DNA from 3 places in the Streptomyces sp. NPDC004435 genome. Region 2 is predicted to be linked to each of the others. Evidence: riboswitches for the same ligand, from Rfam matches in the RefSeq annotation. Region 2 holds a riboswitch; each other region holds the start of a gene.
What was found. Region 2 has a riboswitch for cyclic di-AMP ahead of ACFYT9_RS05450 (M23 family metallopeptidase). Riboswitches for the same ligand answer to the same signal wherever they lie in the genome.
Positions count from the first base shown of each region.

Region 1: it holds a riboswitch for cyclic di-AMP, as region 2 does, so the genes downstream of both, ACFYT9_RS06630 (transglycosylase SLT domain-containing protein) here and ACFYT9_RS05450 (M23 family metallopeptidase) in region 2, are expected to answer to the same signal.
Region 3: it holds a riboswitch for cyclic di-AMP, as region 2 does, so the genes downstream of both, ACFYT9_RS12710 (M23 family metallopeptidase) here and ACFYT9_RS05450 (M23 family metallopeptidase) in region 2, are expected to answer to the same signal.

Region 1 is NZ_JBIAMB010000003.1:231,497-241,594, forward strand. Features, by position in the region: gene ACFYT9_RS06615 (hypothetical protein) at 235-477, opposite strand; gene ACFYT9_RS06620 (phospholipase domain-containing protein) at 1,469-1,906, shown strand; gene ACFYT9_RS06625 (hypothetical protein) at 1,922-2,575, opposite strand; cyclic di-AMP (ydaO/yuaA leader) riboswitch at 2,906-3,091, shown strand; gene ACFYT9_RS06630 (transglycosylase SLT domain-containing protein) at 3,096-3,998, shown strand; gene ACFYT9_RS06635 (phosphoribosyltransferase family protein) at 4,030-5,334, opposite strand; gene ACFYT9_RS06640 (universal stress protein) at 5,469-6,389, opposite strand; gene ACFYT9_RS06645 (alpha/beta fold hydrolase) at 6,680-7,444, opposite strand; gene ACFYT9_RS06650 (SpoIIE family protein phosphatase) at 7,729-10,098, shown strand, end outside.
Region 2 is NZ_JBIAMB010000002.1:476,555-486,652, forward strand. Features, by position in the region: gene ACFYT9_RS05420 (phosphatase PAP2 family protein) at 1-472, shown strand, start outside; gene ACFYT9_RS05425 (sigma-70 family RNA polymerase sigma factor) at 513-1,457, opposite strand; gene ACFYT9_RS05430 (rhodanese-like domain-containing protein) at 1,716-2,210, shown strand; tRNA gene ACFYT9_RS05435 (tRNA-Met) at 2,261-2,334, shown strand; gene ACFYT9_RS05440 (MerR family transcriptional regulator) at 2,448-3,188, shown strand; gene ACFYT9_RS05445 (PP2C family protein-serine/threonine phosphatase) at 3,420-4,664, shown strand; cyclic di-AMP (ydaO/yuaA leader) riboswitch at 4,891-5,042, shown strand; gene ACFYT9_RS05450 (M23 family metallopeptidase) at 5,054-6,268, shown strand; gene ACFYT9_RS05455 (aldo/keto reductase) at 6,340-7,299, shown strand; gene ACFYT9_RS05460 (PrsW family intramembrane metalloprotease) at 7,344-8,636, opposite strand; gene trmB (tRNA (guanosine(46)-N7)-methyltransferase TrmB) at 8,872-9,591, opposite strand; gene lhgO (L-2-hydroxyglutarate oxidase) at 9,682-10,098, opposite strand, start outside.
Region 3 is NZ_JBIAMB010000006.1:119,583-129,680, reverse strand. Features, by position in the region: gene ACFYT9_RS12730 (DUF5998 family protein) at 1-32, opposite strand, end outside; gene ACFYT9_RS12725 (GNAT family N-acetyltransferase) at 72-3,182, opposite strand; gene ACFYT9_RS12720 (HPr family phosphocarrier protein) at 3,387-3,668, shown strand; gene ACFYT9_RS12715 (GntR family transcriptional regulator) at 3,846-4,529, opposite strand; gene ACFYT9_RS12710 (M23 family metallopeptidase) at 4,723-5,493, opposite strand; cyclic di-AMP (ydaO/yuaA leader) riboswitch at 5,502-5,662, opposite strand; gene ACFYT9_RS12705 (M16 family metallopeptidase) at 5,859-7,223, opposite strand; gene ACFYT9_RS12700 (M16 family metallopeptidase) at 7,250-8,614, opposite strand; gene ACFYT9_RS12695 (DNA topoisomerase (ATP-hydrolyzing) subunit A) at 8,797-10,098, shown strand, end outside.

The DNA.
Region 1 (10,098 bases), on a different contig from region 2:
CCGCGGGCATCAGTTCGAGGGAGTCATCGCCGGTCAGGCAGACCGGCAGGTGTCCGGCGCGGGTCACCAGCAGCGCGTAGACCTCGTTCGGCGACAGGGCCTTCCTCGGCAGGAATGGACTGCGCAGGCCGTCGTGAGGCCGGCTCTGCCAGCAGGCCATCAACCATTCCTCGCACGGCTTGGACAGTTCCCGCAGAGTCCAGACGGCTTCGACGTCCTGGCCACTGCGTGACGCTAAGGCCGACGTAGCCGGCAACGTGCTGGCAGAACAGGGTGCTGATCGAGGAGAACGTCCGCTCGACGACGCCCTTGCCGGTCGGGGTGGCCGGGCGGGCGGGCTGGACCGCGATTGCCCAGGGTGCGGCAAGCGGCGGTGAAGGTGTCGGAGATGAAAACCTTGCCGTGGTCGATCACGATGGCGTCCGGGACGATGACCGGCTTGGCGGCGGCGTGCTCCAGGCGGGCGTCGATGCTCATCAGCCGTGCGTGCGAGATCAGCGACGCGGACAGCCGCAAGGCCTCCGCCCATCCAGGCCGCATCGGCTCCGGGGCAGGTGGGAGAACAGGACCAGGCTCGCTGCCCCGTGATCATCGACGAGGCGGACCAAGGTCCCCGCCAGCCCGACGGCGGAATGAACCCTGTCGCCGAACCGCGCCCGGTCCCCGACACTCAGCACCCCGCGCGGCAGCCATCCACTCATCGCCCGTACCTCCGCTCGACCAACTTGAGGTCCCCCAGCGGACGGGAGAGGTCCGCTCTCAAAGTCCCAGACCACAGCAGGTGGAAACACCACCGGCAGCGCCTTGATCGGATCCCCGACCATCGCGGCCTGGGCCATCAACGGTGCCGGAACCGCGCGCGCCGCCCTCACCGCGGCCACCAACCCGGCCGCCGCGTACCGCGGATGCCGGTGGCCGGCCATCCACAGCAGATCCACCACCCGGACCGGGTCAAGCTCCCCGACCAGGCGACAGGCCCAACCCACCGCCTCACACACCTGCCGCGTCACCGAGAACGCCACCGCGGAACGCTCGTCGACGCGGTCCACCCGACATGACGGCCCGTCGTCGCCGACCAGTACAACCCCGGGAGGTGGCGCTGCCTCGGTACGACGGAAAGTCACGCACCGGCGGCACGTCGTCGCACCCGATCCTCACCGCATCCCTCAACGGTCGCCGGACCTCTGCCCCGCCCTCCACCCAGGCCACATCGACGCCCGCCACCTCCAGCAAGGCCTCATCGGAATGCGCACGCGTCCTGTCCATGGAACGACCATCACGGGTCTGGTGAGACCTGCCAGGTCAGACTCAATCCACCCTGAAAGGTAAGAACTGGGCATGGCCAACTACACGCGCCGCGCGCGGAGCGTAGTGCGGCGCTCCCGTTGCGTTCCCGAGCTTTCGCGCGATCCAGCCATGATCCTCAAGACTGTGCAGGTCGGGGCCACCAGCACCTAGCAAGCACCGAATCCCGCAACATCGGCCTCGGCTCGGGCTCGGGCTCGGGGAAGTACGACATCTCGATGACGGGCCCCAACCGCTTCCTGCGCCGCTTCATCGGCGACGCCTCCAAGGCCGGCCGGGCGATCGAGGTGGCGGCCCGCTTCGCGGTCGAGCCGGGTTCCGGGAAGACCGCCGTCCGGTTCAGGCTGACCAACACCTCCGGCGGCCCGGTCACCTTCACCATCCGCTCCAACGCCTACCACACGGACGCCCGTGGACCTGCACCGTCACCGCCGGATCCTCGCGCGAGGACTGGTTCGACGCGGTGGCGTACGCGGACGGCTGGTACGACTTCACGGTCCTGGCGGACGTCGACGGCACCTGGTCCCGCCGGCACACCGGCACTCCGGTACACCGACACACCGGCCACATCGAGACCGGCGCGCCCAGCGTGACCGGCTGACGGTCTCTCGCACGCTCACCGTCCGGCCAGGGCCGCGCGCCGGATCGTGGCGTCGACGAGCGCGAGCGCGTCCTCCGCGCTGCGGCCCGGCGCGCGGTTCCAGGGGCCGATGAGTCCGTGCCACCCCTGGGACCGCAGTTCGGTCATGATCCAGGCGCCGGCCTCGTTCATGGTGGACGCGCTGCCGTGACCCAGCCGGTGGGCGGCGAGCATGGCGCCGCAGAGGCACCGGGCGCCGCGTGCGTCGCGCAGCTTGTACGGGGTGTTCTGCCAGCCCCACTCCGTCAGCACCCGGCGCGCGTACGCCAGGTGGACGGACGGGCGCACGTCACGGCGGCCGATCCGCCGCCAGGCGTGCAGCCGGTCCGGGAGTGCGGCCCCGATCCGGCCGGGCAGCGGCCGCTCGGCGGGCGGGGCCGGCGGCAGCGCGCCGAGCGCGTCGGCGACGAGGCGGTCGACGGGGACCGAGAGGAGCCGCCGCCATGCCTCCGGGTCTGGAGCCGGCCGGGCGGGGAGCGGCGCGAGCAGGCGCTCCCAGGCGGCGCTCTCGTAGAGCCGGGCCGCCTCGCGATCGAGGGCGTCGGGGTCGAGGGCGTCGGAGCCGAGCGGCTGCGCGGAGGTGGGCGCCGTGCGGGGCGGGGCGGTACGCGATGAGACAGGAAGCGACATTCCTCCATCATTGATGCCGAATGTCTGATTTGCGACTTATGCGCGAAGTCTCGCGTGTCGCCCACCACTCCCTCTCGGGTGCATTACGCCGCACTATTCCATGAACGGAATAAGGCGCCCTATTCGGGCATTGCACACCCAGTGACGCGACTCACTTTCCGGGTGCCGCAAGCGGGTCCGCACCCCTCACGAGCCGCACGGGGCAAGGGATTCCGGACCGCCCTCCCGCACGGTCGATCTTGAATTCCGCCTCGTCGATCTTTACCCTTCCTTTTCCCTCGCATTCCCGTCTTGTTCCCCACCGTATTTCTCGCCTACGGTCACCTCCATTCGAGCGGATCGCCGAATCCTGCCACCGCCCGAAAGACCTCCCATTTCACCCGACGGCAGGAGCGGGGGACCCACCACACCGCCGGTCCGGCCAGCCGGAGCGGCTCGGGGTGAAGCCGCGTGCGCGCGGCCGGACACCTCCCGTCCGAACCCGACAGCTCACCTCGCAGGCGCCGGAGAGGAAACCGTCATGGCCGCTCACGGCAAGCACCGCCGCCCCCGACGCCGTCCCGTCTCCCGAGGTCTCGCCTTCGCGGGCACCGGCGGAGTCGCTCTGGCCCTGCCCCTGGTCGTGCCCGCCACGGCCGGCGCCGAGCCCGCCGCGCAGGCGGCCGCCCCGGCCGCCTCCGTCGCCGCCCCGGCCGTGCGGGCCGCCGCGGCCGCGCAGGCTCCCGCCGCGCCCGCCGCCACCCGCGCGTACACCGTCGTGAAGGGCGACTCGCTTTCCCTGATCGCCCACCGAAAGGGAATTCAGGGCGGCTGGAAGTCGCTTTACCAGGCGAACAAGACTGCGGTGGGTGACAATCCGTCACTCATTCACCCGGGCCTCGAACTGACGATTCGTCGGGATTCCGCGAAGGCCGCCCCCGCGGCCGAGAAGCCGGTCCGCGAGAGCGCCGCCAAGACCGCCTCGAAGTCCGACGCCAAGCCCGCCTCCGCCGGTTCGGCCGAACGGGCGAGCCGTTCCTCCGCCCGCGCGGCGGCCCCGGCCGTTCAGACCAAGGCCCAGCCGGCCGCCGCCAAGGCCGCGCCCGCCGCCGCCACCCGGTACGCCGACAACCTCGACGGCTGGATCCGCGAGTCGCTGGACGTCATGGCCGGCTACGGCATCCCCGGCTCGTACGACGGCATCCTCCGCAACGTCATGCGCGAGTCCTCCGGCAACCCCCGTGCCGTCAACCTCTGGGACTCGAACGCCGCCAAGGGCACCCCCTCCAAGGGCCTGCTCCAGGTCATCGACCCGACCTTCGCGGCCTACCACGTGCCGGGCACCTCGCTCGACCCGTACGACCCCGTCGCCAACATCACCGCCGCCTGCAACTACGCGGCCGACCGCTACGGCTCCATCGACAACGTCAACGGCCCCTACTGATCCATCCCGCCGCTATTGATCCACCCCGCCGTCACCGATCCACCCCGCCGCCCACCGTCCTGAAGCGGCCGGTGAACCAGGCGGTCGCCAGCGCCGCCACCTCCTCCAGGGCCCCGGGCTCCTCGAAGAGGTGGCCTGCGCCCAGCACGACCTCGACGCGGCTCTCGCAGCGCAGCAGCGCCTCGGCCCGCCGGTTGAGGTCCAGGACCGGTTCGTCGGCCCCGCCGACGATCAGCAGGGTCGGCGCCCGGACGGCGGCCAGGCGCTCCTCCGCGAGGTCGGGCCGACCGCCCCGGGACACCACGGCGGCCACCTCGTCCTCCGGCGCGGCCGCCGCCCACAGGGCCGCCGCCGCGCCCGTGCTCGCACCGAAGTAGCCCCGCGGCAGTGCCTCCGTCTCCGGCCACCCGGCCGCCCAGGCGGAGGCCTGGGCCAGTCGCCCGGCGAGGAGCGGGGTGTCGAAGACCCGCGCCCTGTCGGCCGCCTCGGCCTCGGTGAGCAGGTCGAAGAGGAGCGTCCCGAGCCCGGCCCGGTTCAGGGCGGCGGCCACCGCGCGGTTCCGGGGACTGTGCCGCCCGCTGCCGCTGCCGTGCGCGAAGAGGACCAGCCCGGCGGCCCCGTCGGGCAGCGCCAGGTCGCCCGGCAGCTCCGGGCCCCCGCCCGGGATCCGTACGGCGGTGTGCCGGACCACCGGATCACGCGCCGCCCGGCTCCGGTCGAGCCGGTCCACCACCTCGGCGTCCGGCGTCTGGTCGAACTCCCGGTAGAACTGCCCGACGGCGGCGAACCCCTGAGGGGTGTGCACGGCGACCGTCTCGTCGGCCTCGCCGCCGAGCCTCGCCGTCCAGCCGTACGGTGCCACCGGCACGGCCAGCACGATCCGCGCGGCGCCACCGGCCCGCACCACCCGGCAGGCGGCGAGCGCAGTCGCGCCGGTGGCGAGTCCGTCGTCGACGACCACGACCGTGCGCCCCTCCAGCGGCACCGGCCGCCGGCTGCCCCGGTACGTCCGGGCGCGGTCGGCCAGCACCGCCCGCTCCCGTTCCTCGACCGCCTCCAGGTCACGCGCGCTCACGCGCGCGTCCCGCACGATGTCCTCGTTGACGACCCGCACCCCGCCCTCCCCGATGGCTCCCATGGCGAGCTCGGGCCGGCTCGGCACGCCCAGTTTCCGGACGAGACAGATGTCCAGGGGCGCGTCGAGGAACTCCGCGACCTCGCCCGCCACCGGAACCCCGCCCCGCGGCAGGCCGAGGACGACGACCTCGTGCCCCTTGAAGCGGCCGAGGCGCGCGGCGAGCTGTCGCCCCGCGTCGACGCGGTCGGCGAAGTACATGACGTGCCGCCTTCCCGGTGGGCGCCTCCCCCGGCGGGCCGTCCGGTCCGGCCCGTACCTCCAGGGTCCCACCCGCCGACGTGTCACCGCCGGGCCCGGCGGCAGCCGGCGCAGGGCGCGGGTCCGCCGTCCGGTCAGCCCTTGGCGTTACGGACCACGGCGACGGGGCAGTGGGCGTGGTGGAGCAGGGCGTGGCTCACCGATCCCAGCAGGAGGCCGGCGAATCCGCCGCGCCCACGGGCGCCCATGACGACGAGCTGGGCGTGCGCGGACTCCTCCAGCAGCACCTCGCGGGGCTTGCCGCGCAGCAGCCGGGGCTCCGCCTTCGTCCCCCGGTGGCGTTCGGCGACCCGGGCCAGTGCCGCGTCCAGGACCCGGCCCGCCTCCGCGTGCACCTCCTCGACTCCGTGGAAGAGCGAGGTCAGGTCTCCCGGGCCGGAACGCTCCGTCCACGCGTGGACGGCGACCAGCTCCGCGCCGCGCGCCGACGCCTCCGCGAACGCGAAGTCGACGGCCGCGTCCGAGTCCGGCGAACCGTCCACCGCGAGGACCACCGGCCCGTCCGGCTCCTCCCTGCCGCGCACGACCAGGACGGGGCACCCGGCGTGGGTCGCGAGGTGGACGGCGACCGAACCGACCACGAGACCGCCGAAGGCCCCCGTGCCGCGGCTGCCGACGACCACGAGCTCCGCGCCCCTGGCGCGGGTGGCGAGGACGACGAGCGGTTCGCCCGCGATCAGCTCGCCCGAGACCTCCGTCCCGGGCGCGACCGCCTTGGCCCGGGCCACGGCCGTGTCCAGGACGATCTGCGCCTGCCGTCGCAACCCGCTCTCGGTGGGCCCGTACAGCGACGGCTCCAGTGCCACCCGGAACAGCGGCCAGATGAAGGCGTGCGCCACGACCAGCCGCACCCCGCGCTGACCGGCCTCCCGCGCCGCCGTCTCCACGGCCCCCAGTGCCGACGGCGAGCCGTCGGTCCCGACGAGGACGAACGGACCGCCGCCCGCCCCGGCCTCGGTCTCCGCTGTCGTGGCCCGTTCCTCGCTGCGCCCCATCGCTCGTCCGTCCTTCCGGTGGTGCTCCGCCGATCGCGGGTGCCCTGGTGATCGAGTACACCCGTCGACTGCCCGCCCACCCGGGCGCCACGCGGGCCGGAAGTCCCGCGCGACCCCGCGAAAGGTCCCGAAGGCTTGCGACGCCCCCGGGACGGTCGGCCGACGGCGCCGGGCGGGCACGGCATCAGGCTGACGCGAGGCGGGCACGGATCAAGCTGACGCGAGGCGGGCACGGCCTCCGGCACGGCATCCGGCACGGCCGCACCCGCCGACCCGGTCGGGCCGCGGCGTCAGGCTGCCAGGAACGCCTCGATCGCCGTCGCGAGGTCCTTCGGCGTCTCCTCCGGCGGGTAGTGCCCCGCGTCCGCCAGGACTTCGAGGCGTGCGTTCGGGTACCAGCGCAGCCAGGTCGCTTCCATGGCCTCCGCTCCCAGCGCCGGGTCGTGCGCCCCGACCACCAGCAGCACAGGCGTCGGGTTGTCGCGGACCCTCTCGTGGAAGTCCGGCCCCGACCAGGAGTCCAGGTAGGCGCGGAACGCGGCCGTGGAGGAGCGGTTCACCGAGCGGTCGACGACGGCGTCCAGCCATGGGCCCGGATGCCGGCCTCCGGTGGTGTGGTCGATGATCACCCGCCGCAGCGCAGGGTCGTCGGCGGCCCCGGCGAACAGTCGCCGGCTCTCCTCGTCGAGGGGAAAGCCCGCCGCGGAGACGGGCGAGATCCCCACGATCGAGCGCACCCGGTCGGGCGCCTCCAGCAGCATCAGCTGAGCGGCCTTGCCTCCCATGGAGTGGCCGATGACGGAGAAGGAGTCCCAGCCGAGGTCGTCCGCCACGGCCAGCGCGTCCGCGGCCACCTCCTCCATGGTGAAGGCGCCGTCGTCGTCCCGGGCCTCGCCGTAGCCGCGGCAGTCGAGAAACGCGTAGCTGCCCGCCGACTCGTCGAGGTGGGCGCGGAGCGGGTCGAAGCTGCTGCGGTCGCCGAACCAGTTGTGGAGGACGAGGGCCCTCCCCGGGCCGTCGCCGTGGACGTCGTACGGAAGAACCCGGCCGGTCATACTGCCCCCTGCGTGCGAGGTGGTGATGAGGGTGGTGGTGTCGACCGCGCGCTCGTGACGACGGAGGACGACGACCGAGTGTGACGGCACGGACGCGCCGGGTCAACAGCCCCGGAGGCCATGGGAGCGACGGACGCACGCGCGTGGGGAGCGGACGTGCGCCCTGTACGCACCCCACCGCCGCGACGGACGCACGCGCGCGCGTGGGGAGCGCCCACGCCGAACGCGTCCCCACGCGCGCGTGCCGATGGGCCGCGGAGCCCCACCGGCGGGCGGCCGCCGGGATGCGGCGGGTTTCGCGGCGGGCGCATGCTGGCTGTGTGACCCCGCACGAGCCGTCCCCCGGCGCGCCGCCGCAGGCCCTGACGCAGGCGCTGGCGGAGGCGGCCACGGACGCCGTCGAGGAGGTGGGCGGGTACGCCGGCGGGGTGTACCTGCGCTCCGGTACGGAGGGGCTGCTCCGGCTCTCGGTGCTGGCGGGCCTGCCGGGCGAGCTGTTCCGGCCGTGGTCACGGATGCACACCAACCGTCCGTTCCCGGTGGCCGAGGTGCACCGCTCCGGGCAGCCGGTGCACCTGTCGGACGTCGAGGAGTCGATGCGGCGGTTCCCTCAGCTGGTGGCGAGCCTGCCCTTCCCCTTCGCCTCGCTCTACACCCCCGTCCTGACCGGCCGGGAGCGGTTCGGGGTCCTCGTGGTGCTGCGGCCCCCGACGCCCGGTCTGCCGGTCGGCGCGCACGACCGGGAGCGGATGACCCGGGCGGGACTGCGGCTCGGGGAGGTCCTGGCGGAGCTCTCGGCGGACGGCACCCCGGTACGGTGGCCGGGCGACCCGATCTGCGTGCAGCTGCCCTCCGGCTCGGTGCCGCCGGTCCGGTTCGGCTCCTTCGACTGGGACCTCGCGTCGGGGTCGGTGACCATGGACGCCGGGCTGCGGGCGATCCTCGGCGTCGCGGACCCGTCTCCGGTGCCGATCGAGGCGCTGACCTCACGTCTTGAGCCGGAGGACGGCTACGCGCTGTGGGCGGCGGCGCGCCGGACGGGCACGGCGAACGGCGGCTCGGTGCGCCGGCTGCGGCTCAAGGGCCCGGACGGCGGTCTGCACCTCCTTGAAGTGTCGGCGCGCTCGCGCTTCGTCGGCGCCGACGGGCACGGTCATCTCACCGGGGCCCTGGTGGACCTGGGCACGGGTCTGGTCGGCTCGGACGCGACGGACCGGCTGCCGCGGGCCATCCTGGCCATCGACCGGCTCGGCCGGGTCACCTACGTCAACGAGCTCACCGAACGGCTGCTGGGACGCCCGCGCGGGGCGCTGGCCGGGCGGCCGCTCTGGGAGGCGCTGCCCTGGTTCGCCCACCCGTTCCACGAGGAGCAGCTGCGGGCCGCGCTGCTGTCGAGCGAGCCCGTGCGGTTCCTGGCCCGCCCGGAGGACGGCCGGTGGCTGTCGGTGTCGCTGTACCCGGGCCGGGACGGGGTGACGATGGTGCTCGTGCCGGAGGAGGGACCGGTCCCCGAGGAGACGGTTCCGCCGCATGTGGCCGCGCCCGTCTTCGTACCGCCCCTCTACCCGACCACGGCCCCCACTCCCCCGCCGCCGCCCGAGGACGGACTCGGGCCGGAGAGCACCCGGGCGGCCTCGCTGTACCGGCCGGTGGCGCTGGCGATCGCGCTGACGGAGGCGGTGACCGCTCGGCAGGTGTCGGCGGTGGTGACCGAGGAACTGCTGCCGGCCTTCGGCGGCCGGCAGCTGGCGATCTACCTGCTGAGCGAGCGGCGACTGTACCTGGCCTGGGAGACGGGGTTCCCGCCCGGGTTCCTGGACCAGTTCGACGGGGTGGCGCTCGACGCGCACGTGCCGGGGGTGGACGCGCTGACCAGCGGCCGGGCGCTGTTCTTCGAGTCGATGGAGGCCCTGGGACGGACGTATCCGGAGCTGCCGATGGACGCGGAGACGGGTGCGCGGGCGTTCCTGCCGCTGATCGCCTCGGGCCGGCCGGTGGGTTCGTGCATCCTCGGGTTCGACCGGCCTCGGGACTTCACGCCGGAGGAGAGGGCGGTGCTCACCGCGCTGGCCGGGCTGATCGCGCAGGCGCTGGAGCGGGCGCAGCGGTACGACTCCGAGGCCGCCGTCGCGCGCGGGCTCCAGGACGCGCTGCTCCCGCACCGGCTGCCCGTGCGGGAGGGCGTGGAGACAGTGGGCCGCTACCTGCCGGGGACACAGGGGATGGACGTGGGCGGCGACTGGTACGACGTGGTGGAGACGGCCAGGGGCGAGCTGGCCCTGGTCATCGGGGACGTGCAGGGGCACGGGGTCGCGGCGGCGGCGACGATGGGTCAGCTGCGGAGCGCGGTGCGGGCGTTCGCGCTGAGCGGTCTGCCGCCGCAGGACGTGGTGCGGGCCACCAACAGGCTCCTGATCGACCTGGACCCGGGACAGTTCGCGAGCTGCTGCTACATGGTCCTGGACGCGCGGACCGGAGAGGTGCGGGCGGTCCGCGCCGGACATCCGCAGCCCCTGCTGCGGCATCCTGACGGGACGGCGGAGCTGCTGGACATCGCGGGCGGGGTGGTGCTGGGCGTGGACGGGCGTGCCGCGTACCCGGAGACGCGGCTGCGCATGTCCGAGGGTTCGGTCCTGACCCTGTACACGGACGGT
Region 2 (10,098 bases):
GCGCCGGCTGTCGAACGCCGCCGACCACTCCAAGATCTCCTTCGCCGTCGCCGCCGGACTCGCGCTCTTCCCCGGCCGGCCGCGCCGCGCGGCGGCCGCGGGCGTCGGCGCGATCGCGATCGCCTCGGCCACCGCCAACCTCTTCGGCAAGCGGCTGGTCCGCAGGCGGCGGCCGGACCGGGAGGCGGCCCGGGTGGTGGTCGGCCGGCACGTCCCGATGCCGGAGTCCGCCTCGTTCCCGTCCGGGCACACCGCCTCGGCGGTCGCCTTCGCCACCGCCGCCGGCGTGGTCCTGCCGCCCGCGGCCGTGCCGCTGGGGCTGCTGGCCTCGGCGGTCGGCTACTCCCGCGTCCACACGGGGGTCCACTACCCGGGCGACGTCGCCGCGGGCGCGGTCCTCGGCCTCGCCAGCGGCACCGCGGCCCTGGCCGTCGGCGCGTCCCTCATGCGGGCGCGCCGCCAGGGCTCCTGACGGCGCGCGCTCCGGCATCCCCGCCCGGCGGGGCGCCCGGTCAGTCCGGGTGGACGGCGCGGGCCAGGGCTTCGCGCGGGATGTCCAGGGCGGCGATGCGCTCCGGGTCGGCGAGGACGTGGAGCTGGACGATGCGGTCGCCGACGACGGTGAATGCCATGAGCGCGGTCGGCTTGCCGTCGACCACCGACAGGACGGCCGGCTGGCCGTTGACGACGAGCGGCAGCGACGCCTTGCGGAAGCTCGCGTACATGAGGGCCTGGCGGATGATCGCCTCGGCGCCGTGGACCAGCTTGGAGGCGCCGGCGAGGAGCGTGCCGCCGTCGGCGCGCAGCACCGCGTCCGGGTCGAGGACGGCGAGCAGCCCCTGGAAGTCGCCGCCCTGCGAGGCGGCGAGGAAGGCGTCGGCGATCTCCCGCTGGCGGCGGGCGTCGGGGCCGGGCCCCGGGGCGGTGTCCTGGACGCGGCGGCGGGCCCGGCTGGCCAGCTGCCGGGTCGCGGCGGGGGTGCGGTCCACGATCCGCGCGATCTCGTCGAAGGAGACGGCGAACATGTCGTGCAGCACGAAGGCCAGCCGTTCGGCCGGGGCCAGCGTCTCCAGGACGACGAGGAGCGCGAGGCCGACCGACTCGGAGAGTTCGGCGGAGTGCTCCGGGTCGCCCGCGGAGGGGATGTGGACGACCGGGTCGGGCACGAAGTGGTCGAGCGGGTCCTCGCGGCGGGAGCCGCGCGAGCGCAGCATGTCCAGGCAGACCCGGCCGATGACCGTCGTGAGCCAGCCGGTGAGGTTGGCGACCCCGCCGACGTCGGTGCGGCTCAGCTTGAACCAGGTCTCCTGGACCGCGTCCTCGGCCTCGCTGAGCGAGCCGAGCATGCGGTAGGCGACGGCCCTGAGGTGGCCGCGGTCGGCGTCGAAGCGGCGCGCCAGCGCGTCCGCGTCCACGGCCGGTGCGCCGCCGGTCGTCTCCACCGTGCTCTCGTCCATCCGTCGATCTCCCCCTTCGCGTCCCGTCATGTCTCCATGACGGATCGAACCCCATGGATGTGACAGCGGAGCGGCGGCGGCACGCGCGCGTGACCGTGTCCGTCCGGGGCCGCGCGCCCCTCGTGTCCGCCCGCTCCGGTCTCGCACCGTGAGATCCACTCCGGCCGGAGCGGATCGCCCGGGTTTCCCCGGTCGAGTCCCCCGACCGCCGTGGAACACCACTTCAGCGCGATGATCTTCGTCCGTAGATTGATCACCATGACGACGACAGACGCCACGGTCAACCCCGTTCTGCGCACCCCGCCGGCCTCGCCCGCCGCCGCGGCCGCCTACTTCTCGGCCAGCCTCGCCTTCCACGCGGACGTCTCGGACGTGGCCGCCGCCCTGGCCACCGCCCGCGCCGACGGCACCGACCCCGGCTTCGTGGTGATCGACTCCCGCTCGACCGCCTCCTGGGACCAGGGTCACATCCCCGGCGCCGTCCACCTCCCCACCGCGCTCGTCCCCGAGCAGGCGGAGCAGCTCCTCGACAAGGCCGTCCCGGTCGTCACCTACTGCTGGGGCCCCGGCTGCAACGGCGCCACCCGCTCGGCGCTCGCCCTCGCCGAGCTGGGCTTCCAGGTGAAGGAGATGCTCGGCGGCTTCGAGTACTGGGCGCGGGAGGGCTTCCCGTACGAGACGTGGGAGGGTCCCGCGGAGCGGGCCGCCGACCCGCTGACGGCGCCCGTCGACGCCGAGGACTGCGGCTGCTGAGGAACGGATTTTGGATCCAGCGACCCATGCCGTAGAGTCATATTCACCGACGCGGGGTGGAGCAGCTCGGTAGCTCGCTGGGCTCATAACCCAGAGGTCGCAGGTTCAAATCCTGTCCCCGCTACTCAGTAGCCCGAAGGCCCGGATCGTCCCAGACGATCCGGGCCTTCGGCGTTCCCGGTGTCGCCCACCGTCGCGCTTGACCTTTACGCAACGTCAAGTTCTACCGTTCTCGGCATGGAGTGGTCGATCCAGGAGATCGCCAGGAAGGCCGGCACCACCAGCCGCACGCTCCGCCACTACGGCGAGCTGGGGCTGCTGGAGCCGAGCCGGATCGGCGCGAACGGTTACCGGTACTACGACCAGGCGGCGCTCGTGCGACTGCAGCGCATCCTGCTGCTGCGCGAGCTCGGGCTCTCGCTGCCCGCGATCGCCGAGGTCCTCGAAGGCCAGCGGGACACCTCGGCCGCCCTGCGCACGCATCTGGCCCTCCTCCAGCAGGAGCGCGAGCGCATCGGGCGGCAGATCGAGGCCGTGCGGACCACTCTCCACAAGACCGAGAGAGGAGAACAGCTCATGGCCGAGGAAGTCTTCGACGGCTTCGACCACACGCGGTACGAGGCGGAGGTCACCGAACGGTGGGGCCGCGACGCGTACGAACAGGGGGACCGCTGGTGGCGGTCGCTCGGCGAGGCCGAGAAGAAGGAGTTCATGGAGACGCAGGCCGCCATCGCCCGCGACTTCGGCGCGGCGGCCGCCGCCGGGCTGGCGCCCGGCAGCGACGAGGTGCAGGCGCTGGCCCGGAGGCAGTACGACTGGCTCTCCGTCACCACCCGGCCGACGAAGGAGTACCTGATCGGGCTCGGCCGGATGTACGTGGACGACCCCAGGTTCACCAAGAACTACGACCGGCACGGCGAGGGCACCGCGGTGCTGGTGCGCGACGCCCTGATCCTCTGGGCCGAGCGGAACCTCTGACCGCCGGAGCCCGGAGACGTCCGGGCGGGCGGCGGTGCCGGGGCTCGTGCTCCGGGGCGCGGGTCCGGGCGGCACGGCGGTCGCGCCGCCGGGGCGGAGAGGGCGGTCGCGCCCGGTGCCGTACGCCCGGTCGGCCCTCCGCCGGTCGCCGCACGGGGCGGGCGCGGGGACCCTGGGAGGGTGCGCGGCGCCGGGCCCGGCGGCGGGCCGGCGACCGGGCAGGAGTACGCGGTGACACACCCTCGGGGAGCGGCGGGTCGCGGGCGGCGGGGCGGGGAGCCCGGCCGCGCCGTCCGTCCGGCCGCGCCCCGGGGGCCGTACCGCGGCGGGCGGCAGCCCCCGGCCACGCCGTTCGGGGCCACCCGCAGGTTCCTGCGGGCGCTGCCGCCGCTGATCATCGCCGGCGGGGTGTTCTTCGACCTGGCCACCCCGGCGGCGTACACGGCGGCGCCGCTCTTCTCCGCCGCCCCGCTGGTCGCCGCCCCGTTCTTCTCCCGGCTCACGACCCTGCTGACCGGGATCGCGGCGATCCTGGCCTCGGTCGGGCTGCACGCGTACAACGACACGCTCTCCGACGTGCCCTCGCTCACCGAGACCCTCACCGTGGTGACGGTCTCGGCGCTGGCGCTGGTGATCAACCTGGTCGTGCGGCGCAGCGGGGAGCGGCTGGCGTCGGCGCGGGTGATCGCGGAGGCGGCGCAGCGCGCGGTGCTGCCGATGCCCGCGGAGCGGATGGCGGGGCTCCAGTGCGCGGCACGGTACGAGGCGGCGCAGGCGGACGCGTTCATCGGCGGCGACCTGTTCGCGGTGCAGGACACCCCGCACGGGGTGCGGCTCGTGGTCGGGGACGTGCGCGGCAAGGGGATGGACGCGGTGGAGGCGGTGGCCGTCGTCATCGGCGCCTTCCGGGAGGCGGCCGAGCAGGAGGCGGCGCTGGAAGGGGTGGCGCAGCGGCTCGAACGGGCGCTCACGCGGGAGGGGACGCGGCGTGAAGGCCTCGACGCCTTCGAGGGGTTCACGACGGCGGTGCTCGCGGAGATCCCGCGCGAGGGAGGGCGCGTCCGCCTCGTGAACCGTGGGCATCCGCCGCCGCTGCTGCTGTCCGGGGACGGGCGCCTGGAGACGGTCGAGCCGGCCGAGGCGGCGCTGCCGCTGGGGATGGGGGAGTTGGCGGTCTGGCCGGACCGGGCCGACGAGCGGCCGTACCCGCCGGGCTCGACGCTGCTCTTCTACACGGACGGGCTGTCGGAGGCGCGGGACGCGTACGGCGTCTTCTACGATCCTGCCGCCCGGCTCAAGGGGGCGGTCTTCCCCGGGCCCGAGGAGCTGCTCGACGCGCTCGTGGACGACGTGCGGCGGCACACCGGCGGCGGTTCGACGGACGACATGGCGCTGCTGGCGGTGAGCCGTCCGGCGGCCGGGGCGCCCGAGCGGCGGCGGACGATGCCGGTGGTCCCGCCCGGTCCCGCGCACTGACGGCGGCGGCTGTCACCGTCCGTGCTCGCGAGGTGTCACAGCGATAACAATTGACATAACGTCAGATACCGAGGGTTTGGCCGGGGCTCACTGAACGGGGGTCAACTCGGGCGAATCCCTGCCAATTCAATGAATGATCAAGAGGAACGGCTTGGAATCGGACCGCCGTGTCTATTAACGTTCGATAACGCAGCGCGGTCGTCCCAGCCGTCGCAAGAGACGGCTCCGTGCGCACACGCCGAATCCCGAAAGGGAACCGGGGAACCATCCCTTGGGGTGAATCGGGCCCCTCGCACATCCCCCGTGCGAAGACGCCCGTAGGAGACCTTCCTGCTCCGAACCCGTCAGCTAACCCGGTAGGCGAGAAGGAAGGAAAGGAGCGCGCCTCCGTGGCGTCCAACACCCCCGTACCCGGAGCCCCCTTCGAGCCCTTCGGCGGCCCGGGTGCCGTCGGAGCGGACGACCCGGCCGGCACAGTGCCGGGCGCGTACGACACCGCCTCCTTCACCCCCGCGCCCGGGGAGTGGAACCCGACCGAGGGCTCCCTGCGCGCCGAGAGCCGCGCCGGCGGCCGGCACCGGGTCGTGAAGCAGCGCTCCAACTTCGCCCGCTCCTCCACCGTCCTCGGCGTCGGCGTCATCGCCGCCGTCGGCGCGGGCGGCCTCGCGACCGCGCAGGAGAAGCCCCCGGTCGCGATCTCCCTCCCCGACCTCCCGGACCTCGGACTGCCGGACGCCCACGACCTGCCCGGCGTCGGCGCCCTGCTGCCCGGTGGAGACGACGAGCCCGCTCCCGCCCCGATCGAGGACACCGTGGCGGTCGCCGCGGGCGGCGCGGCCGCGAAGCCGCTCACCTCGATCACGTACACCGCCCCGGCCGACACCGCCGCCGGCACCGAGGCCGCGGAGCGCACCGCCTCCGCCGCCGACGCGGGCGAGGCCCTGCGCGCCCGCATCCTCCAGCAGGCCGAACAGCAGCAGCAGGCCGCCGCCGACGCCGAAAGGCTCGCCGCCGAGAAGGCCGCCGCGGAGAAGGCCGCCGCGGACGCCAAGGCCAAGGCGGACGCCGCCGCGAAGGCCGAGGCCGAGGCGAAGGCCAAGGCGAAGGCCAAGGCGGAGGCGGAGCGGATCGCGAAGGAGAAGGCCGAGGCCGAGCGGATCGCCGCGGAGAAGGCGGAGGCCGAGCGGCTCGCCAAGCTGGCCGCCAGCTACTCCATGCCGCTCTCCTCGTACACGCTGACCTCCACGTACATGCAGTCCGGTTCGATGTGGTCCTCCGGCTACCACACGGGCCTCGACTTCGCCGCGCCCACCGGCACCCCGCTCAAGGCGGTGCACGGCGGCACCATCACCTCGGCCGGCTGGTCCGGCTCGTACGGCTACCGGATCGTCCTCCAGCTGGAGGACGGCACCGAGATCTGGTACTGCCACCTCTCCTCGATGACCGTCGCCGCCGGCCAGACCGTCACCACCGGCGAGACCATCGGCCGCGTCGGCGCCACCGGCAACGTCACCGGACCCCACCTCCACCTGGAGGTCCACACCCCGGACGGCTCGGGCATCGACCCGGCCGAGTGGCTGCGGTCCAAGGGCCTGTCGGTCTGAGCCCGGCTTCCGGTCGGGGTTCAGGCTCCCCGATCGGAATACGCCCGGCGGTGCACGGAGTTGATCGCTGCATGACGTCACCTCTGCGCCCGCTGGGCACCTCCGACCTGCATGTCTTCCCGCTCGCCCTCGGGGGCAACGTCTTCGGCTGGAGCGCCGACGAGGAGCGGTCGTTCGCCGTCCTCGACGCGTACGCGGCCGCCGGCGGCAACTTCGTGGATACCGCCGATGTCTATTCGGAGTGGGTCGAGGGCAACGAGGGCGGCGAGTCCGAGACGATCATCGGCCGCTGGCTGGCCGCCCGGGGCAACCGCTCCGACATCGTCGTCGCCACCAAGGTCGGCGCCCACTCCCGGCTCAAGGGCCTCTCCGCCCCTGTCATCAAGGCCGGCGCGGAGGAGTCCCTGCGCCGCCTCGGCACCGACCACATCGACCTCTTCTACACCCACTTCGACGACGAGTCGGTGCCGGTGGAGGAGATCGTCACCGCCCTCGACCAGCTGGTGAAGGACGGCAAGGTGCGGGCCGTCGCCGCCTCCAACATCTCGCCGGAGCGGCTGCGCGCCTCCCTCGACTTCGCCGAGGCCGAGGGACTCACCCGGTACGTGGCGCTCCAGCCCGAGTACAATCTCGTCGCGCGGGAGAAGTACGAGGGCCCGCTCCTCGACACCGCCGCCGGCACCGGCCTCGCCGCCGTCCCGTACTACGGCCTCGCCTCCGGCTTCCTCACCGGGAAGTACCGGCCGGGCCGGACCGTCGAGAGCGTCCGCGCGCCCCGTGCCTCCGCGCTCGCCGGGACCGCGCGCGGACAGGCCGTCCTCGCCGCGCTCGACGAGGTGGCCGAGGCCCACGGCGCCGAGCCCGCGACCGTCGCCCTCGCCTGGCTCGCCTCCCGCCCCACCGTCGCCGCGCCGATCGCCTCGGCCCGTACGGTCGAGCAGGTCCCCGCGCTGGTCGCGGTCGCCGACCTGACCCTGACCGACGCCGAACTGGCCCGCCTGACGGCCGCGTCCGAGACGCCCGAGGACTGACCCGGCCGACGAGGGCCGACCGGCTGGTCAAGGCCTGAGGGGGGTCAGCCCTTGTAGGGGTTGTAGCCGCCGTAGTCGAGGTACTGCGGCGGTACCCACACCCGGCCGGTGGCCCGCGCCGCGTACGAGAGCGCGGGCGAGGCCGTCGCCCGGCGCTCCCACAGGTGGTGCAGCAGCTCCTGCTCCCGCGCGGCGAAGTCCGGCACCGGCACCGTGCCCCGGCGGGCCCGCTCGCGCAGGAAGGCCAGGGTCGTGGCGAAGGACTCGTACTCGCCGACCGTCCGCGCCCCCGCCTTGCCGTACGTACGGGACGCCACCGCGCGCGCGGTGCGGCGGGCCCGCATCGAGGAGAGCGCCAGCGGCTCCTCGGGAGAGAGCCAGCCGGCCGCCGCGTACGCCGGAAGCACTCCGGCGATCGTGCGCAGCTCCTTCTGCCGGCTCCACACCGCGAGCCAGGTCAGCAGCCCGAAGGCCGGGACCATGAAGACCGCGTACACGGCGTAGAAGGCGAGCGGGCCGCCGAAGGTCGCCGAGCCGTTCCACAGCGCGTGCACGCCCATCGCGAGCAGCAGCCCGGCGAGCGGCAGCAGCACCCGGCGCAGCCGCTTGCCGCGCGGGGCGAGGGCGGCCAGACCGAAGCCGATCCCGGTGAGGACCGTGAAGAGAGGGTGCGCGAACGGCGACATCACGACCCGGACGAAGAAGGTGCCGGCGGTGACGGCGCCGATCCCGCCGTCGCCCAGGTCCTGGTCCTCCCCGAACGCGTTGCCCAGATAGAGGATGTTCTCGGTGAACGCGAAGCCGGTCGCGGTGAAGCCGGCGATCACCACCCCGTCGACCAGGCTCCGGAAGTCCCGCCGCCGGAAGAGGAAGAGCAGCAGGATCGCGGCGGCCTTCGCGGACTCCTCCACCACCGGGGCGATCACGGTGGCGCCCAGGTCGTCGGCCGAGCGCGGGTCGGCGGTCGCGGTGGCGATCCAGCGGACGGCGAAGGAGTTCGCGAGGATCGCGACCAGGGCGGCGGCGAACGCGCCCCACGCGAAGGCGAACAGCAGGTTCTTCCACGGGCCCGGCTCGACCCGGTCGAGCCAGCGGAACGCCGCCATCAGCAGCGGTACGGGCAGCACCGCGAGACCCAGCCCGACGAGGAACCCCTCCGTGCCGGTCTGCTCCCGCACCAGCGCCAGGATCACCAGGGCGCAGAGCGCGAGCAGCACGATCAGGGTGACGGCCCGGACGATCCGGCTCCGCCAGAACGCCCGCCGCGGCCGGTACCGCCACTGGCTCCGGTCGGCGGCCACGGCGAACGAGGGCTCGTCCCCGTCCCGCGCGGGCACGTCGGCGTGCGGAAGGGACGGCGAGGTCTCGACCGCGGGCGGTCCGGCCTGCGACGGCAGGTACGCCGGCGGCCGGTCGGACGGCGTGGACGGCTCGGGCGACGACGAGGCCGACGGCAGGGGTTGCGACACGCCTCGACCCTAGCGACCGCCACCGACAGGGGCGACGGACTTGCGGACCTGGGACGCCTTCCTCCGGATAGGCCCCTTCCGGGGCTCCTTCCTTCGGAAGGAGCTACTTCCTCCGGAAGAGGAGATCGTGGACGGCGTGCCCCTTGTCCAGGCCCTGGCCCTCGAACCGGGTGAGCGGCCGGAAGTCGGGGCGGGGCGCGTAGCCGCCGTCGGGGGCGGTGTTCTCGAAGTCGGGGTGCGCGGACAGCACCTCCAGCATCTGCTCCGCGTACGGCTCCCAGTCCGTGGCGCAGTGCAGCACCCCGCCCGGCTTCAGCCGGGTCGCGAGCAGGGTCAGGAACTCGGGCTGGATGAGCCGCCGCTTGTGGTGGCGCTTCTTCGGCCACGGGTCGGGGAAGTAGACGCGGCAGCCGTCGAGCGCGGCCGGATCGAGCATCTCGCGCAGCAGGATGATCGCGTCGCCGTTGGCGACCCGGACGTTGGTCAGGCCGTTGCGGTCGGCGAGCCCGAGGAGGTTGCCCTGGCCGGGGGTGTGCACGTCGACGGCGAGGATGCCGGTGCCGGGGTCGGCGGCGGCCATCTGCGCGGTCGCCTCGCCCATCCCGAAGCCGATCTCCAGGACGACGGGCAGGTCGCCGAACATCCCGGGGAGGTCCAGCACCCGCTTGCCGTCGATGTCCAGGCCCCAGTCCGGCCACCGCTTCAGCATCGCCTCGGCCTGCCCGGCCGTGACCCGGCTCCGCCGCGGCTGGAAACTCCTGATCCGCCGCTCGAAGTGCGCCCCCGCGGGGTCGGGCGAGGGCCCTTCGCCGGGCGCGAACATGCGGCTGCCGCGGCGGGCGACGGACTCGGTGCGATTCTCATGCTGCTCAGACACAACGGCCCATGGTACGGGCCGTCCGGCGCACCGGGGTCAGAGGAGGGCGAGGGCTCGGCGGGCGATTTCCCGGCCGATGGGGAGGGAGGCCGTCGCGGCGGGCGAGGGCGCGTTCAGGACGTGGACCGCCCGGGCGGACTCCCGGATGAGGAAGTCGTCCACCAGCGTCCCGTCCCGCAGCACCGCCTGCGCCCGCACCCCGGCCGGCGCAGGCCGCAGGTCCGACTCGTCGACCCCGGGCAGCAGCCGCCGCACCGCCTCGGTGAAGGCCCGCTTCGAGAGGGACCGGCGCAGCTCGCCCGCGCCGTACCGCCAGTGCCGGCGCGCGATGGTCCAGGAGCCGGGCCACGCGAGCGTGCCGGTGAGCTCGCCGGGACGGACGACGCCCCAGTCGTAGCCCTCGCGCGCCAGCGCCGGCACCGCGTTCGGCCCGATGTGGACGCCACCGTCGAT
Region 3 (10,098 bases), on a different contig from region 2:
AGCCCCTGGGTCGTCGTACCGGTCTTCGCCATGGACTCCATCCTACGGGGCTGTGGACCCCCTCCGGCCCTTCAGTAGCTGGGCAGGCGGCGTGGGCCCAGGTCCGTGGTGGGTGCGGCCGGGGCGAGCCGGACCACGGCGCCGAGGACGGAGACGCCGGTCGGGGCGACCACGGCCGGTTCGAGGGCGACGGAGACGATCTCCGGGTGGTCGTCGACCAGCCGGGAGACCCTGAGCAGCAGTTCCTCCAGAGCGGGGGTGTCGACGGGGGCCGAGCCGCGCCAGCCGAAGAGGAGCGGGGCGGTGCGGATGGAGCGGACCAGCTCGGCGGCGTCCCGGTCGGTGGCCGGAACCAGCCGGTGGGCGGTGTCGCCCAGGAGTTCGGAGGCGGCCCCGGCGAGCCCGAAGGAGAGGACCGCGCCGGCGGCCGGGTCGATCGCGGCGCGCACCACGGTGTCCACGCCCCGGGGCGCCATCGCCTGGACGACCGGCTGGAGCTCCTCGGGCTTGCCGAGGGCGTCGGTCAGCTCGGCGTAGGCGGTGCGCAGCTGCTCCTCGCTCGCCAGGTCGAGGCGGACGCCGCCGAGGTCGGGGCGGTGGCGCAGATGGGGGGCGGTGGTCTTGAGCGCCACCGGGTAGCCGAGCCGGGCGGCGGCCGCGACGGCGGCGTCGGGTCCGGGGGCGGGGAGGGCGGGGCGGAGGACGATGCCGTACCGGCCGAGCAGTGCGCCGGCCTCGTCGGTGGTGAGGGTCACGCCCCGGGACTCCTGGCCGGCGCCCCGCTCGCCGAGCACCCGGTCGATGAGGGCGGCGGCGCCGGCCTCGTCGATGGAGTCGTACTCCGGTACGCGTCCCGGCTCGGCGGCCTGCCGCCGCCACTGGCCGTACCGCACGGCCTCGGCGAGCGCGCGGACGGCCCGTTCGGCGGCGGGGTAGGCGGGGATGTTCCGCACGGGAGTGTGAGCAGGGGCGGGGGCTGGGGCGGAAGCGGGGTCGGGGCCGGTGGGGGGACCGTCGGTGGGGGTGCCGGGACGGGGGTCCTGCGTGCCCTGCGTGTGCTGTGCGTCCTGCGCGCCTTGTGTGTTCTGTGCGTCCTGCGTGTGCTGTAGGTCCTGCCGGGGTTGCGCGTCCTGCGCGGTCCGGGCGTCCCCCGTGCCCCCGGGCTCGGGGGCGGCGGCCGGGCGGCGGGGGCGCGCGGGCGCGGGGCGGGTGCTGGTGGCGGCCGAGAGGGCCTCGGCGAGGCCGCCCATCTCGACGTGCACGACGACGACCGGCTTGGCGGCACCGGTGGCCCCGCCGCCGGCGACGGCCTCGCGGAGGGATGCGGCCAGCACCTCGGTGGTGCCCTCGATGCCCACCCAGGGGATCGCGGTGACGACGACCGCGTCGCAGGTGTCGTCGGCGAGGGCCGCGCCGAGCGCGTCCCGGAAGTCGGCGGCGGTGGCGGCGGTCGTGAGGTCCACGGGCCGCTGCGGCCGCAGCCCCTCGGTGAGGCAGGCGTCGTACGTGAGGAGGCCGAGGGACTCGGAGTTGCCGAGGATCGCGACGCGCGGTCCGGCGGGCAGCGGCTGTCCGGCGAGGAGGAGGCCGGCGTCGACCAGCTCGGTGACGGTGTCGACGCGGATGACGCCGGCCTGGCGGAGCAGCGCGGAGACGGTGGCGTGCGGGATACGGGTGACGGGGACGCGGTGGCCGGGCGGGGCGCTGCCGCTGTGGCGGGCGCCCTTGACGACGACGACCGGCTTGACGGCGGCGGTGCGGCGGGCGAGCCGGGTGAACTTGCGCGGGTTGCCGATCGACTCCAGGTAGAGCAGGACGACGTCGGTCGCCGGGTCGTCGTACCAGTGCTGGAGGAAGTCGTTGCCGGAGACGTCCGCGCGGTTGCCGGCGGAGATGAAGGAGGAGAGGCCGGCGCCACGACGGTGCAGTCCGGCGAGGAGGGCGATGCCGATGGCCCCGGACTGGGTGAAGAGGCCGATGCGGCCGGTGGCGGGCATCTCGGGGGCGAGGGAGGCGTTGAGCCGGACCTCGTCGGCGGTGTTGATGATTCCGAAGGCGTTGGGCCCGATGATCCGCATGCCGTACGAGCGGGCCTGCCGGACCAGTGCCCGCTGCCGCTCCCGGCCCTCGGTGCCGCTCTCGGCGTAGCCGGCGGAGAGGACGACGAGGCCGCGCACGCCGTGCTCGCCGCAGTCGGCGACGGCCTCGGGGACCCGCTCGGCGGGGACGGCGACGATCGCGAGGTCCACGGGAGCGCCGATGGCGGCGACGGAGGGGAAGGCGGGCACGCCGTCGAGTTCGGCCGCGGGGGCGTCGAGCGCGGGGTTGACCGCGTACACCCGGCCGGTGAAGCCGGCGCCCAGCAGGTTCCGCAGCACGGTCCTGCCCACTCCGCCGGGGGTGCGTCCGGCGCCGAGGACGGCGACCGATCCGGGGGCGAGGAGCCGCTGGACGGAGTGGGCCTCGGCGCGCTGCTCGCGGGCGCGCTGGACGGCGAGGGAGCGGTCGGTGGGCTCCAGGTCGAGGTGGAGCCGGACGGAGCCGTCCTCGAAGCTGCGCTTCTGGGTGTAGCCGGCGTCCGTGAACACCTTGATCATCTTGGTGTTGGCGGGGAGCACCTCGGCGGCGAAGCGGCGGATGCCGCGCTCACGGGCCACGGCCGCGATGTGTTCGAGGAGGGCGGAGGCGACACCGCGGCCCTGGTGGGCGTCCTGGACGAGGAAGGCGACCTCGGCCTCGTCGGCGGGCGACGAGGCGGGCAGGCCCCGGGCGTCGATCCGGTCGTAGCGGACGGTGGCGATGAACTCGCCGCCGACGGTGGCGGCGAGGCCCACCCGGTCGACGAAGTCGTGGTGGGTGAAGCGGTGGACGTCCTTGGCGGAGAGCCGGGGGTAGGGGGCGAAGAAGCGGTAGTACTTCGACTCGTCCGAGACCTGCTCGTAGAAGCTGACGAGCCGGTCGGCGTCGTCGGCGGTGATGGGCCGGACGCGCGCGGTGCCGCCGTCGCGGAGCACGACGTCGGCCTCCCAGTGGTCGGGGTAGGCGTGCTCCTCCGGAGCCGGGGGCTTCTCCGGGGCCGTGGGCTTCCCCGGGGCCGTGGGCTCCTCCGGGCTCGGGTGCTCCCCCGCTCCCGCCCCCGCCGCCCCGCCCGTCCCGTCCGCCTGCTCCGACGCGCTCCGCATGGGGCAAAGCCTACGGCCGGGGTGCGACACCGGCACCGTTCGCGCGCCCACTCCCCGGGCGTGTACGGCTCGCGCACCCCTGCCGCCCCGTGCAAGGTAGGAGGGCCGAACGTCGCACGGATGCGGGACCTCGGTCGGCCGGACCACGCCGCTTCCCGTGAGAGACTGGTCTAGACAACCGCTGAAGACCTGAAGGGCAACACCATGGCTGAGCGCCGCGTCAACGTCGGCTGGGCCGAGGGCCTGCACGCCCGCCCCGCCTCCATCTTCGTCCGTGCCGCCACGGCCTCCGGTGTCCCGGTGACCATCGCCAAGGCCGACGGCAACCCGGTGAACGCCGCCTCCATGCTCGCGGTGCTCGGCCTGGGCGCGCAGGGCGGCGAGGAGATCGTGCTCGCTTCGGACGCCGAGGGCGCCGAGGCCGCGCTGGAGCGCCTCGCCAAGCTCGTCGCCGAGGGTCTCGAGGAGCTTCCCGAGACGGTCTGACCCAGCGGGTCGATTCCTTCTCCTCCCGGACGGCCGTGTCCCCGGAATTCCCGGGCGACACGGCCGTTCGGCATTTACGGGAAGGATGAATCCCGGCATCCCGGGTCTCGGCAATTCGGTTTCCGGGCAGCACGAAATGCACTCCGGGATTGCTATTCTTTGTATACGGCGCCCGTGTTAATTCCGGACGCTCGCCGTGTTGACGGCATGTTGCGAAACCCTCACGTGGCCCCGCTCGGGCCTTTTCAGCCGGTGCAGCGGGAGCGTGTGCTCGGCGTGCAGGGCGGTCAGCGCGCGGGCCCGTTCGGCGTCCCCGCGCGCGACGGCGTCGACGATCGCCCCGTGCTCGGCCCACGCCTCCACCGGCCGGTCCGGCTGGTCCACCACGTACATCCAGGCGATCTTGTGGCGCAGCTGGGTGAGGAGGGCGGAGAGCGCGGGGCTCCCCGACGCCTGCGCGAGCGTCTCGTGGAACCAGGCGCCAAGCGCCCGCAGGTCCTCGCCCTGCCCCCGGCGGGCCCTCTCCTGCCCCAGCCTGACCAGGCCGCGCAGCACCTTGAGGTGGGCGTCGGTGCGCCGCTGGGCGGCCCGGGCGGCGCCGAGCGGTTCGAGCAGCGCCCGTACGTCGAGGAGGTCGGCGGCCTCCTGCTCGGTGGGCTCGGCGACCTGGGCGCCCGCATGGCGCCGGCTGACCACGAAGCCCTCGGACTCCAGGGTGCGCAGCGCCTCGCGGACCGGGACGCGGGAGACTCCGTAGCGGCGGGCCAGCTGCTCCTCGGTGAGCCGGCTGCCGCGCCCGAAGACCCCCGAGACGATGTCGTCCCGGATCGCCGTGCATACCGATTGCGCGGGAACCCGCATGTCCGACCTCCGCTTTCGCTCCGCGCGCACCGAATTCGAGCGGCGCTTCTCACGCGACTCTATTGCAGTGCGCCGGAAATTCCGATGCCCCCTCGGAATTCGCCCGCTCCGCGGCAGCGCCCGTATCGGGCGAGGAGACACGAAAAGGCCCCGGCTCGTGTGAGCCGGGGCCGTTTCGACGCGGGGTGACGGGTCAGAGGCTGACGCCGCGGGCGCGGAGGTACGCGACGGGGTTGAGGTCGGAGCCGTACTCGGCGGTGGCACGGGCCTCGAAGTGGAGGTGCGGGCCGGTCGAGTTGCCGGTCGAGCCCGAGATGCCTATCTGCTGGCCGGGCTCGACGGACTGGCCGACGTAGACACCGATGGACGACAGGTGGCCGTACTGGGTGTAGGTGCCGTCGTTCATCCGGATCACGATGTTGTTGCCGTACGCGCCGCCCCAGCCGGCCTCGACGACGGTGCCGGAGCCGACGGAGACGACCGAGCTGCCGTAGGCGGCGTGGAAGTCGACGCCGGAGTGGCTGCCGGAGGACCAGAGGGAGCCGCCGGTCTTGTAACCGGTGGAGACGTACGAGCCGGCGACCGGGAGGTTGAAGGAGGCGAGCCGACGGCGCTCGGCCTCACGGGCGGCGCGCTCCTTGGCCTCGCGGATCTCCTGGGCGCGGGCCTCGGCCTGGCGCTTCGCCTCGGCGCGCGCCTTGGCGCGGGCATCGGCCTCGGCGACCTCCAGCTCCTGGGCGGCGGCCTGGGCGCTGAGCTGGTCGGCGATGGACTCGTCGGCGATCACCCGGGTGAGGCCGGTGTCCTCGGGGGAACGGTCGTCCGTGTCGGCGGCGAGCGCCGGAGAGGCGAGGGTGCCGACGACACCGGTGGTGGCGAGGGCGGCCACGCCGGCGATGCCGGCGCTGCGGCGAGCCAGTCGGCTCGCACCACGATGTTTCCCGGTGGCACGGGTGAACGCCAAGACGGTTCCTTTCCTTCCTTCTCGCCTACCGGGTTAGCTGACGGGTTCGGAGCAGGAAGGTCTCCTACGGGCCCCTCCGCGCGGCGAAGGCGTCCGATTCACCCCAGGGACTGTGTGGGTCCCCGGCTCCCCAGGCTCGCGCCTGACGGGGACTCGGCGATGGCTGCCCGGTGCCGCGGGTGCGGCGCGTGCGTCGGTCGGACAGCCGGGACGACGCTAGGCCGGAGGGATGTCAATCACCAAACGGTCTCGCTGATTTGTAAGACACGCCACAGGGCAAACGATCACCCTTGGCGCCATAACGGACAAAGCGGAGGTCTCCGACGCTTCATCACATCGGAGACCTCCGCCGGGCCGACGAGGCGTCAGCTCACCACGGACACCTCACCGATGCCGAGGGCCCGCACGGGCTCCTCGATCTCGGAGGCGTCGCCCACCAGGACCGTCACCAGGCGGTCCACAGGGAAGGCGCTGCCGGCGGCGGCAGTGGCCTCGACCGTGCCCGTCTCGGCGAGCCGCGCGTACAACCGGGCCTGGTAGTCGTCCGGCAGGTGCTGCTCGACCTGGTCGGAGAGGGTCGCCGCGACCGAGGCGGCCGTCTCGTACTTGAGCGGCGCCACGCCCACCAGGTTCTGCACGGCGACGTCGCGCTCGGCGTCGGTCAGACCGCCCTCGGCCAGCGTGCGGAGCACCTTCCACAGGTCGTCGAGGGCCGGGCCGGTGTTGGGGGTGTCGATCGAGCCGCTGATGGCCAGCAGCGAGGCACCGTGGCCCTCGCCGTCCGAGCGGAGCACCTGCCCGAAGGCGCGCACGCCGTACGTGTATCCCTTCTCCTCGCGCAGCACCGCGTCCAGACGGGAGGTCAGGGTGCCGCCCAGGCAGTAGACACCGAGGACCTGCGCGGCCCAGACGGCGTCGTGGCGGTCCGGGCCGATCCGGCCGATGAGCAGCTGCGTCTGGACCGCACCGGGGCGGTCGACGATGACGACCCGTCCGGTGTCGTCGGCGGTGATCGGCGGCATCGGGCGCGGCGCGGCCGGCTTGCCGGTCCAGCCGCCGAGGGTCTCTGCGAGGACCTTGTCCAGGTCCACGCCGGTCAGGTCGCCGACGACGACCGCGGTGGCGGCGGCGGGCCGCACGTGCCCGTCGTAGAAGGCGCGGACGGCGGCGGCGTCGATGGCCTCCACCGTCTCCTTGGTGCCCTGGCGCGGCCGGGACATCCGCGCGGTGGCCGGGAAGAGCTCCTTGTAGAGCTGCTTGGCCGCGCGGCGGCTCGGGTTGGCCGCCTCGTGCGGGATCTCGTCGAGCCGGTTGGCCACCAGGCGCTTGACCTCGTCGGGGTCGAAGGCCGGGGAGGTCAGCGCCTCGGAGACGAGCCCGAGGGCCTTCGGGAGCCGGGAGACCGGGACTTCCAGGGAGACCCGGACGCCGGGGTGGTCCGCGTGCGCGTCCAGGGTGGCGCCGCAGCGCTCCAGTTCGGCCGCGAACTCCTCGGCGCCGCGCTCGGTGGTCCCCTCGGAGAGGGCGCGGGCCATGATGGTGGCGACGCCGTCCAGACCCTCCGGCTCGGCGTCCAGCGGGGCGTCGACGAAGATCTCGACGGCGACGACCTGCTGGCCGGGGCGGTGGCAGCGGAGCACGGTGAGACCGTTGTCGAGCGCGCCGCGCTCGGGGGCGGGGAAGGCCCACGGCCTGGCCGCGCCGGCCTGCGGCTGCGGGTGGAAATCCATGCTGGTCAGGGGCTCGGCGGTGTCCGTCACTGGTCCGCTCCCTCTTCCTCGTCGCTGTCTGCGGCCTCGGCGGCCTCGTTCGCCTCGTGCTCGACGGGCTCGTAGACCAGAACCGCGCGGTTGTCGGGCCGGAGCCGGGCCGCGGCCACCTCGCGCACCTCGTCGGCGGTGACGGCGAGGACGCGGTCGACGGCGGTCAGGGCGAGCTGCGGGTCGCCGAACAGCACCGCGAAGCGGCACAGTTCGTCGGCGCGGCCGGCGACCGTGCCGAGCCGGTCGAGCCACTCGCGCTCCAGCTGGGCCTGAGCGCGCTCCATCTCCTCGGCGGTGGGCCCCTCGGCGGCGAAGCGGGCCAGCTCCTCGTCGACGGCCGCCTCGATGTCGGGGACCTCGACGCCGCCGGAGGTCTTGACGTCCAGCCAGCCGAGCGAGGGCGCGCCGGCGAGCCGGAGCAGGCCGAAGCCGGCGGCGACGGCCGTGCGGTCCCGGCGGACCAGCCGGTTGTGCAGACGGGAGGACTCGCCGCCGCCCAGCACGGTGAGGGCGAGGTCGGCGGCGTCGCACGCGCGCGTGCCGTCCTCGGGCAGCCGGTAGGCGGCCATCAGGGCCCGGGCCGGGACGTCCTCGACGACGACCTCGCGCAGCTGCTCGCCGATGACCTCCGGCAGGCCGCCGTCACGCGGGGCGGGCTTGCCGTCGTGGCCGGGGATGGAGCCGAAGTACTTCTCGACCCAGGCGAGCGTCTGCTCCGGGTCGATGTCGCCGACCACCGACAGGACCGCGTTGTTGGGCGCGTAGTAGGTGCGGAAGAAGTTCCGCGCGTCCTCCAGCGTGGCCGCGTCCAGGTCCGCCATCGAGCCGATGGGGGTGTGGTGGTAGGGGTGGCCCTCGGGGTACGCGAGCGCGGTGAGCTTCTCGAAGGCGGTGCCGTACGGCACGTTGTCGTACCGCTGGCGGCGCTCGTTCTTCACGACGTCCCGCTGGTTCTCCATCGACTCGTCGTCGAGGGCGGCGAGCAGCGAGCCCATCCGGTCCGCCTCCAGCCAGAGCGCGAGCTCCAGCTGGTGGGTGGGCATGGTCTCGAAGTAGTTGGTGCGCTCGAAGCTGGTCGTGCCGTTGAGCGAGCCGCCCGCGCCCTGCACGAGCTCGAAGTGCCCGTTGCCGTGCACCTGCTGCGAGCCCTGGAACATCAGGTGCTCGAAGAGGTGGGCGAGGCCCGTGCGGCCCTCGACCTCGTGGCGCGAGCCGACGTCGTACCAGAGGCAGACCGCGGCGACCGGGGTCAGGTGGTCCTCGGAGAGCACCACCCGCAGGCCGTTCGCCAGCCGGTGCTCGGTCGCTGTCAGGCCGCCGGAGCCGGCCTCGGCCGTGGCCGTGTGACCCATGGGCATGTACGTCCCTTCGATCGCGATCTGGAAAAGTGCTGCCACTGTATGCAAGCGCGCCGACACCTGGCGAAGTTCCCGGACCCCTGAGATGTCCCTCGTCCGGGTCGCGGTCCGCGTTGTCGGTGGCACGGTCCACAATGGTCCGCGTCAGATCAAGCTTTGTCGGAGAAGGAGCCGCAGCCGCGATGGCCCGCCGCAGCACGAAGACACCGCCGCCGGACGACGCGTACGAGGAGAGGATCCTCGACATCGACGTCGTCGACGAGATGCAGGGCTCCTTCCTCGAGTACGCCTACTCGGTCATCTACTCGCGTGCGCTGCCCGACGCCCGCGACGGCATGAAGCCGGTCCAGCGGCGCATCGTCTACCAGATGAACGAGATGGGCCTGCGCCCCGACCGCGGGTTCGTCAAGTGCGCCCGCGTGGTCGGCGAGGTGATGGGCAAGCTGCACCCGCACGGCGACGCCTCCATCTACGACGCCATGGTGCGCATGGCGCAGCCCTTCTCCATGCGCGTGCCGCTGGTCGACGGCCACGGCAACTTCGGCTCGCTGGGCAATGACGACCCGCCCGCCGCGATGCGGTACACCGAGTCGCGGATGGCCCCCGCCGCCCTGCTGATGACCGAGTCCATCGACGAGGACACGGTCGACTTCGCGCCCAACTACGACGGCCAGGAGCGGGAGCCGGTCGCGCTCCCCGCCGCGTACCCGAACCTGCTGGTGAACGGCGCCTCGGGCATCGCGGTCGGCATGGCGACCAACATGCCCCCGCACAACCTCGGCGAGGTCGTCGCGGCCGCCCGCCACCTGATCCGCTACCCGCACGCGGACCTGGACGCGCTGATGCGCTTCGTCCCCGGCCCCGACCTGCCGACCGGCGGCCGCATCGTCGGCCTGAACGGCATCCGGGACGCGTACGAGACGGGCCGCGGCACCTTCAAGATCCGCGCCACCACCTCGGTGGAGACGGTGACCGCCCGCCGCAAGGGCATCGTCGTCACCGAACTGCCCTTCACGGTCGGCCCCGAGAAGGTCATCTCCAAGATCAAGGACCTGGTCGGCTCCAAGAAGCTCCAGGGCATCGCCGACGTCAAGGACCTCACCGACCGGGCCCACGGGCTCCGTCTGGTCATCGAGATCAAGAACGGCTTCGTGCCCGAGGCCGTCCTGGAGCAGCTCTACAAGCTGACGCCGATGGAGGAGTCCTTCGGCATCAACAACGTGGCCCTGGTGGACGGCCAGCCGCTCACCCTCGGCCTCAAGGAGCTCCTGGAGGTCTACCTCGACCACCGCTTCGAGGTCGTCCGCCGCCGCTCGGAGTACCGCCGCGGCAAGAAGAGCGACCGGCTGCACCTGGTCGAGGGCCTGCTCGTCGCGCTCCTCGACATCGACGAGGTCATCCGGCTCATCCGGGAGAGCGAGAACTCGGCGCAGGCGAAGGAGCGCCTGATGGAGCGCTTCTCGCTGAGCGAGGTCCAGACCCAG